Regions from separate parts of the Arthrobacter sp. Rue61a genome, predicted to be linked through region 1. Evidence: riboswitches for the same ligand, from Rfam matches in the RefSeq annotation. Region 1 holds a riboswitch; the other holds the start of a gene.
What was found. A riboswitch is a leader RNA that binds a small molecule or an ion and turns the genes downstream of it on or off. The one in region 1 is predicted to bind cyclic di-AMP.
Positions count from the first base shown of each region.

Region 1 (4,190 bases):
CCGGCGATGAGCACCCCGGACACTGCACGGTCCGTGCCCCCCGGACAGGCTCCGGCGCCGGTACTGCCATCTCTGGGACCCGGTGGCATGCTGCGCTGGGCCTGGCGCCAGCTGACCAGCATGCGCACGGCCCTTTTCCTGCTGCTGCTGCTTGCAGTGGGCGCCGTGCCGGGCTCATTGTTCCCGCAGCGCTCGGCCAACCCCGCCCTCGTGACCCGGTACATCAAGGACAACCCGGCCTACGGGCCGGTCCTGGATGCGCTGCAGATGTTCGATGTCTACTCCTCCGTGTGGTTCTCAGCGATCTACATCCTGCTCTTCATCTCCCTGATCGGCTGTGTCGTTCCCCGGGCCCGCACCCACTACAAAGCCTTGCGCTCCCAGCCGCCGCGGACCCCAAAACGGCTCTCCCGCCTGCCCGAGTACGGCACCCTGATCCTGCCCGCCGGGGACGGAATCACCGCGGCCGCCGCGATAACGGACGCCGCCGGGATTCTAAAGAAGCGCGGCTACCGCGTGGAAGTCAGGGCCGCAGACGGGCCGCGGCCGTCCTTGGGCGCCGAGCGGGGCTTTTTGAAGGAAGCCGGAAACCTGGTGTTCCACACCTCGCTGATCGGCGTGCTGGTCTGTGTGGCCATCGGCGGGATGTTCGGCTACCGCGGACAGAAAATCCTCATCGAAGGCGGAACGTTCGTCAACACCCTGGTCAGCTACGATGCCTTCACCCCAGGAACCAACTTCAACACCGCCTGGCTGGATCCCTTCGCCGTCACGCTGAAGAGCTTCGAGGTCCGCTTCGACAGGGAATCATCCCGCCAGTTCGGCCAGCCAATAGACTTCACCGCCGAGCTGACCACCAAGGACGGAACAGAGTCCCCGGCACGGGAACAGACCCTGAAAGTCAACGAACCGGTCTACTTCGGTGAAACCGGCGTATTCCTTGTCGGCAACGGCTACGCACCGGTCGTCACCGTCAAGGACGGCACCGGGAAAACCGCCTTCAGCGGGCCCGTGGTTTCCATCCCCAACGATGGCGTCTACACCTCTTCGGTGGTGCTCAAGGTCCCGGATGCCGCACCGTCCCAGCTGGGCTTTGTCGGGTTCTTCCTGCCCTCGGCCATCAAGAACGACCAAGGCGTGTCCTACAGCTTCGACCCGGACCCCCTGAACCCGCAACTGAGCCTGAACTCCTACTACGGCGACCTCGGGCTGGACACCGGAGCGCCGCAAAACGTGTACGTTCTGGACGTGGCCAAGCTGACCCAACTCAACGGCAGGGACCTGCCCGCCGGCGGCATCACCCTGGCCCCAGGTGGCAGCTACACACTGCCGGAGGGTAAGGGCAGCATCAGCTTCGACGGGCTCAAACGCTACATCGGCGTGGATGTACGCAGTACCCCCGCCCAAGGCTGGGTCCTGGTCTTTTCGCTGCTGGCCGTGGCCGGCCTCATGGTCTCCTTGTATGTGAACCGGCGCCGGGTATGGGTCCGCACCGGCACCCACGAGGACGGCAGGACGATGGTCGAATACGGCCTGCTGGCCCGCGGAGAAGACCACCGCCTTACCGCCGAGGCGACGGCCATCCGCGCACTGCTGGTCCGGCAATGGCAACTCCAGGAGGAACAGGGTGGCGTATAGGTTCCTTCTGTCCTGGCGGTGGGCAGGTTGGCTGCTGCTGGCAGCACTTTTCGCCGCAGCGTGCATCGGGCTGGGGAACTGGCAGATGGAGCGCCGGAATCAGACCGTAGCCGAAATCCGCCGGGTCCAGCAGAACTACGACAAAACCCCGGTGCCGTTTCAGGATGCCCGCGCCTACTTCGACGCCGCCGACCCCGACGCGAAGTGGACGACGGTTGCAGTGTCCGGACGATACCTCGCCGAGGGCCAGAGAATCGTCAGGAACCGTCCCAACAACTCCGTTGCCGGATACGAGGTAGTGGTCCCGTTCCGGCTGACCTCCGGTGAAACGATCGCGATCAACCGGGGCTGGCTGCCGATCGGCAACATCCGGCCCGGATACCCCGATGCCGTGCCCGCCCCACCAGCGGGAGAAGTCTCCGCAGTCATCCGGATCAAACCCTCCGAGCCCGATCTTGGCCGTGACGCCCCCGAGGGCCAGTTGGCCAGCATCGACCTGCCCTACTACGGGAGCCAGCTGGGGTACCCGCTGCTGGCAGGCAGCTACGGAGTCATGGCCTCTGAGTCCCCACAGCCTGCCGCAGTCCCGCAGCAGCTTGCCCCGCCTGCGGTGAAGGAAGGTTCGAACCTGTCCTACGCCCTGCAGTGGATCACCTTCGGCATCCTGGCGTTCGTGGGCTTCGGATACATGGCACGTCAACAGGCCCGCATCAACCGCGAGGAACGGGACACCCCCGACGAAACCCCGGACCCGGGCGGCATCATTGGCCAACCCCGCGCTCCCTCCCCGCGCAAACGCTCCCGGGCCGAGGAAGAAGACGCGCTGCTGGACTCGATGGGACTCTGACCTCCCTGCGGCGAGGTGCCGGACGGAGGGGCTCCGGGCCAGCCGCGCTGAGCCCGGCACCAGGTCACCGGCCAGGCGCCGTTGCTCCTGCGCGTCCTCCGGGATTGCCGCGGACGGCGGCGTGGTGCCCGGGAACCATCGGATGCCGGGGGTCGTTGATCGGTTGGCTGCACATCTGAAGATATCGTCACGTATTTACTGGCGCAGAAGTGGCATCAAAGCCCGGCCACGGCCAGAGCCCCCAGGCGTAGTGTCACGAAATTGTAACGACGGCGCTTTCCGGCTACCATTAATACAGGTTTTTCTGTATTAAAACCCTTGATGCCTCACGCTGAGCCCCGCCGGTGGCATCAAACGACGATCACTTTCTAACGGCGGGGGTGGAGGACCCAGAATCGGCAGCAAGCCTGCCTTGGGGTGAAGCCGTGATGTCGGTGGCCTGATGGCCGCCGGGCACGGCCGGGCATTTTTCCTTGGCCCGAACCCGACAGCTAACTTCGCAGGCGAACCGAAAGGATCCCCCTTGCCTTCTTCTGTGTCCCCCCATGGCCGCCGCCGAAAACCAGCCTCCGGCTTCGCCGCCAGCACCGCCGCCCCGACGACTTCGCCCACGACGGCCCGGCACCGGGTCCTGCCAGGCCCCGGGCAGGGCGTGAGCCGGCGCAAACAGGTCACCGCTGCCGCTACCCTGGGCGTCGCCGCGATACTGACCGCCGCGCTCACCGCCGCCCATGCCGGCCCGGGACCCGCCGGCACCGCCCCTGCCCTGCAGGCGTCGGTCGCACCGGCAGCCGCGGCGCCCGTGCAGGCCTCGGCTGGGGCTTCGATCAGTTACGAGCGCCCCGCAGTGACAACCCAGCAAGCCCCGCTGCCGGTACCTGCCAAGACCCAGGTCGCTGCCTCAGGCACGGCCGCCGCCCCGAAGACCGCCGTTGCCGCCCCGGCTGCCTCCGCTGCCCGTATCGGCGCACCGCTGGCCAGCATGTCGGTCGCTTCCCCGTTCGGCATCCGCACCTCCCCGATCTCAGGTACCGGGGAGCTGCATACCGGTTTGGACCTGGTGGCCGCCTGCCAGACCGCCGTGTTCGCCGCGGGTGCCGGAACTGTCGTGGAGGCTGGATGGTCCGCCTATGGTGGCGGTAACAGGATTGTGGTGGATCACGGCAACGGCCTGAAGAGCACCTACAACCACCTCGCGGCCATCGAAACCTCCGTCGGTGCGACGGTGACCGCCGGCCAGCGGCTTGCCGCGGCGGGTACCACCGGCAACTCCACCGGCTGCCACCTGCACTTCGAGGTGCTGCTGAACGGTCAGACTGTGAATCCGCAGGGCTGGATGTAAACCTTCCCCGGGTTAGCCGATGATCGGTCTCTCTTCGGGGTAGTGGTACAGCTGGCTTCGTTGGCGCAGGGCCAGCGCGGCGGCCAGGGTGACAGTGCCGACGCGGCCGGCGAACATCAGCGCCGACAACACGTACACCCCCGATGGAGGCAGTTCCGCGCTGAGGTTGGTGCTCAGTCCCACGGTGGCGAACGCCGAGATGGTTTCGAACAGGACCCGGTCCAGGGAGGCCCCGCTGATCGCCAGGAGCAGGAACGCGGCCACCGAGACGAGTGTGGCGCCGGCGACGATTACGGAGATGGCGACCCGCATGGTGCCCTGGGGGATGGTGCGTCCATGGACTTTGACGTCGGCGTCGCCGCG
Region 1 covers NC_018532.1:47,408-51,597, forward strand. Annotated here, with positions in the region: gene ARUE_RS21945 (cytochrome c oxidase assembly protein) at 1-10, shown strand, start outside; gene resB (cytochrome c biogenesis protein ResB) at 7-1,638, shown strand; gene ARUE_RS21955 (SURF1 family cytochrome oxidase biogenesis protein) at 1,628-2,485, shown strand; cyclic di-AMP (ydaO/yuaA leader) riboswitch at 2,831-3,005, shown strand; gene ARUE_RS21960 (M23 family metallopeptidase) at 3,009-3,827, shown strand; gene ARUE_RS21965 (TrkH family potassium uptake protein) at 3,840-4,190, opposite strand, start outside.

Region 2 (4,190 bases), on a different replicon from region 1:
GCCACGGCCTCGAACGGGACCAGGTTGATGAGCGGCGTGAAGAACATGGCCACAAGGAAGAGGGCGCCGGTGACGATCGAGGCGAGTCCGGTCCGTGCGCCTTCGCCGATGCCTGCGCCTGACTCGACGAAGATCTGGTTGGAGGAAACCGAGGCTCCGCCGCCCACGATGGCCCCGAGGGCGTCTACCTGCAGGACTCGGTCCACGTTGGGAATGTTGCCGTCTTCGTCCACGGTTCCGGCCTCGTTGGCCAGGCCCACCATGGTGCCCATGGCGTCGAAGAAGATGCTCAGGAGGATCACGAACGCCAGCAATGCTGCAGCGATGAAACCGAGGTGTTCAAACGCGCCCAACGGGTTGGCCTTGCCGATCAGGGATAGATCCGGGGCACCCCATTCGGTGAGCGTGGGAGCAACCAGGGACCAGCCGCGGGGGTTGACGTTGGTGCCGTCAAAGCTCGGGCCGATGTGGAGGGTGAATTCGAGGATGGCGGCCAGCGCAGTGGAGACGACGATGCCGATCAGGATAGCGCCGCGGACCTTGCGGACCACCAGCGCGATGGTCAGGATCAGGCCAACTGCGAACACGAGCGTCGGCCAGCCCATGAGCTTGCCGTCCACGCCCAGGCCCAGCGGGACGGTGGTTCCTGCGGCATCGGGGATGCGGCGGACAAAGCCTGCGTTGACCAGGCCGATGAGTGCAATGAAGAGGCCAATGCCCACAACAATTGCCGTCTTCAGGGCTTCCGGCACGGCCTTGAACACGGCAGTCCGGAAGCCGGTGAGCACCAGGATGAGCATGGTGATGCCGGACAGCACCACGAGCCCCATCATGTCCGGCCAGGTCAGTCCGGGGTGGGACGCCACCGTGACCGCGACGAAGGCATTGACGCCCAAGCCTGTGGCCACGGCAAACGGGTGCTTGGCCCACGCGCCCATGAGGATGGTCAGGATGCCCGCCACGAAAGCAGTGGTGGCTGCCACGGCTGTGAAGCCCAGGGACGCGCCGCTGGAGTCAGGTCCGGAGAGGATCAGTGGATTCAGCACCACGATGTAGCTCATGGCGAAGAAGGTCGCGAACCCGCCCCGAATTTCCCGAGAATACGTGGATCCGCGTTCGGAGATCTTGAAGTAGCGGTCTACTGCAGAACCTTGTTTCAGCATGAAGGTCTCCGGGGATCGAGGGGAGTTTGCTCTCAAATCCTATGTTGTCCGGTGCGGGCCCTCCGAACGATTCGCCTAGTCTGTAAGGAAGCCAACACTAGGAGAAACCGCCCCATGCGTACCATCCGCCCGCTTCTGGCCGCCGTCGTCGCTGCTCTTGCTTTTGCGTCCGCCTTGCTGTTTTCCGCGGCTCCGGCGTCCGCGCACGACGTCGCCGAATCAACCGCGCCAGCCAACGGTGCCAGCGTGGCGGAAGTCCCGGCGTCGGTCTCCATCACGTTCAACAACCGCCCTCTCGCGATTGGTTCCGGAGTCACTGTGACGGCCGGCGGCGAGAACTGGGCGGACGGCCCGGTGGAAATCATTGACAACCAGGCCGTTCAGAAGCTCCGCGAAGGCGCCCCCGCAGGGGAGTACACGGTGGTTTGGCGTGTGGTCAGCTCCGATTCGCACCCCATCGAGGGCACCTTTACGTTCACGGCCGCCGCAGGAAGCACGACGACGGCGAGCGGCCCGGCTGGGGCCTCACCGTCGGTCTCGGCTCCCTCAGCCGCAGTACCCACGGCGGGCACCGCAGCACCGGGGACGGGCGCCAGCGAGCCGGCCGCTGATGCCTCCCAGCCCTTCCCGTGGAGCATCGTCGGGTTGGCTGTTGTTGCTGTTGGTCTCGTTATTTATGTTGCTGTTACCGCACGGAAGAAGCTGGCAGCTTCAAACGACCCCGAGGGCGATACTCCCGCGGAATAGCGCGGTTTTCTACGTAGCTGCGAATATCTCGAAACGATTACCGCGACACGCCAGAGACCCATTTCCCGTTACTTAAATGTGACTTCGACGGAATCATCGCGTACGGTAGTACCTGTGCCTGTTCCACGTAGCGGGCACTTCCGGCCTGATTGCCTAGCTCTGCCGCAGTCCGGAATCCGTTCGCAGACAAACCTACGGCAGAGACGGGGAACCCAATTTAGGCCGCTTTCGAGCGTGCCTTGGGGTGAAGTCACGAAGCTTCCGCTGAACAGCGGGGGATAGTGGCCGGGTGACTCCCATCCGAATCCGACAGCTAACCTCGCAGGCATCGGGAGAGGCTCTTTCATGTCTTCACGCATTCTTCGCGGCCGTCGTAAGGCGGACAGCGTACGTCCTAATCCGTTCATCTCCATCTCGAAGGCAGTGGCCAGCAACGCTTCCGGCGCTGGCCGTCAGGCAGCTGTTATCGCAGCAGCCTCGGGCCTCGTTTTGACCGGTTCCATTGCTGCTCACGCAGCTGAGGCCCCGGTTCAGCGCGACTCCAGCCCCGCAACGGTCGCTGAGACCGTTTCCGAGGCACCCACCAAGGTTGTTACCGCTCTGGCAACGGCTACCGTCAACTTCGAGCGTCCCGCTGTTGCTTCCGTAGCAGCTCCGGTCATCGAAAAGCCGGCTCCCGTTGTTGAGGCTCCCGTAGTCCAGAAGGCAGCTGTCACCACCGCTGCTGCAACGGCTCCCGTCGCCGCCCAGGCTGCGGTTGCTGCTCCCGTGGCTGCCGCACCGGTTGCCGCTGCTCCCGTAGCTGCTGCCCCCGCCGTTGGCGGCGTCAATGCAGCCATGGTTGCCTCGGCTTACGCACAGATCGGCATCTTCCAGGACTGCACCGCCATGGTCGAGAAGGCCCTTGGTTCCGCAGGCATCCCGGTAGGCGACCTCGGTCCCATGCAGTTCATGAACTACGGCAAGGTCGTCAGCGATCCTCAGCCCGGTGACATGATCGTCCAGTCCGGCCACGTTGCCATCTACATCGGCAACGGCCAGGCAATCAGCGGTGGCATCAACGGCAACCAGACGGGCATCCACCCGATCAGCTGGTTGACCGCAACGGGTCCCCTGACCTACGTACGCGCTGGCGCATAAAGCCTCACGCTTCAGTTCAAAAACCGGCGCCTCCCAAGATTAACGTCTTGGGAGGCGCCGGTTTTTGGCGTTAAGTTCTGTTCATAAAAGTCCAGCGCGGGAAGTACGACGGCGGTTCTGCTGGCCTGCGTTGGTGAGGTGGCTTGTGTTGGTGAGGTGGCCTGTGTTTGCCGGACATGACCAGCCAGGCGATGGCGGTGCCGGGGGCTAGGCGACGGCGATGACGCTAGGCGATGGCGATGCCGGGACCTGCCGGCAGGGCTACCTTGGTGGAGATTGCCTGGCCCACTGCTTTGGCTTGCCGCAGCACTTCCTTGGGAGACGGGGTGATCAGGTCCCCAACGCCCACCAAGTGCATCCCCACCGCCCGCATGGCGGCCGCGAAGTTCTGGCCAACGGCTATTCCAAGTTCGGCGAGCATGCGGCGTAACTGGCTTTGGGCGCAACGCGTCACTACTACGTGGTCCGCCAGGAGGACGCCGTTGGCTGTGTGGACTGCCCACTGGCGTGGAGTGGATTCGAGGGGGCCGGATGCGTGGAGGCCTGTTCTCAGTCCGGCCGTGGTCATGCTGGCCGCCAGTCCGTACCCGATCTGGCGGGAGGGGTCCGCCCCCAGGAAATCGAGGCGTACGGCGCGGGTGGTGTTGCGAACGTCTAGTTGATGGTTGGCGGCGTAGTTCCGCAGGTGACGGAGGATCTCGTTGCGTTCCTGCATGGCGGTAGGATCGGCCACCTCGGTGCGTTGAAGCATGCCGGTGTGAACAGAAGGACCTGTGGTGGACAGTGCACCGAACCCGTCTACGACGATGGAGCCCACGCCGAAGCGGCTGAGCTCGCTGGCAACTGCCAAACCGGACAGGCCGGCTCCGATGACCACGGTGGTGGTGCGTTCCGTGGCGGAATCAGGCGTGAGTGACACTGCTTGGTTCCTCCTTGACGTGTGTGCCTTACGGCATCGCGTGGGATCGCGTCCGAGTTCCCCAAGCGGCCGCAAATAAATGGCCGGAGTGTGTGGTGTGAAACATGTTCGCCGGCCATTCGGTGACTCGAACACTACCGAACTTTTTCGGCCATGGATAGCCTCCGCGACTCCGCGTTTTGTGTGTTCGTCCGGAGCGCAATGTGGAAGGCCGGGAACCG
Region 2 covers NC_018531.1:397,067-401,256, forward strand. Annotated here, with positions in the region: gene ARUE_RS01915 (NCS2 family permease) at 1-1,163, opposite strand, end outside; gene ARUE_RS01920 (copper resistance CopC family protein) at 1,278-1,910, shown strand; cyclic di-AMP (ydaO/yuaA leader) riboswitch at 2,085-2,252, shown strand; gene ARUE_RS01925 (NlpC/P60 family protein) at 2,256-3,050, shown strand; gene ARUE_RS01930 (NAD(P)/FAD-dependent oxidoreductase) at 3,277-3,969, opposite strand.
Region 2: another riboswitch for cyclic di-AMP. It lies ahead of ARUE_RS01925 (NlpC/P60 family protein); the one in region 1 lies ahead of ARUE_RS21960 (M23 family metallopeptidase).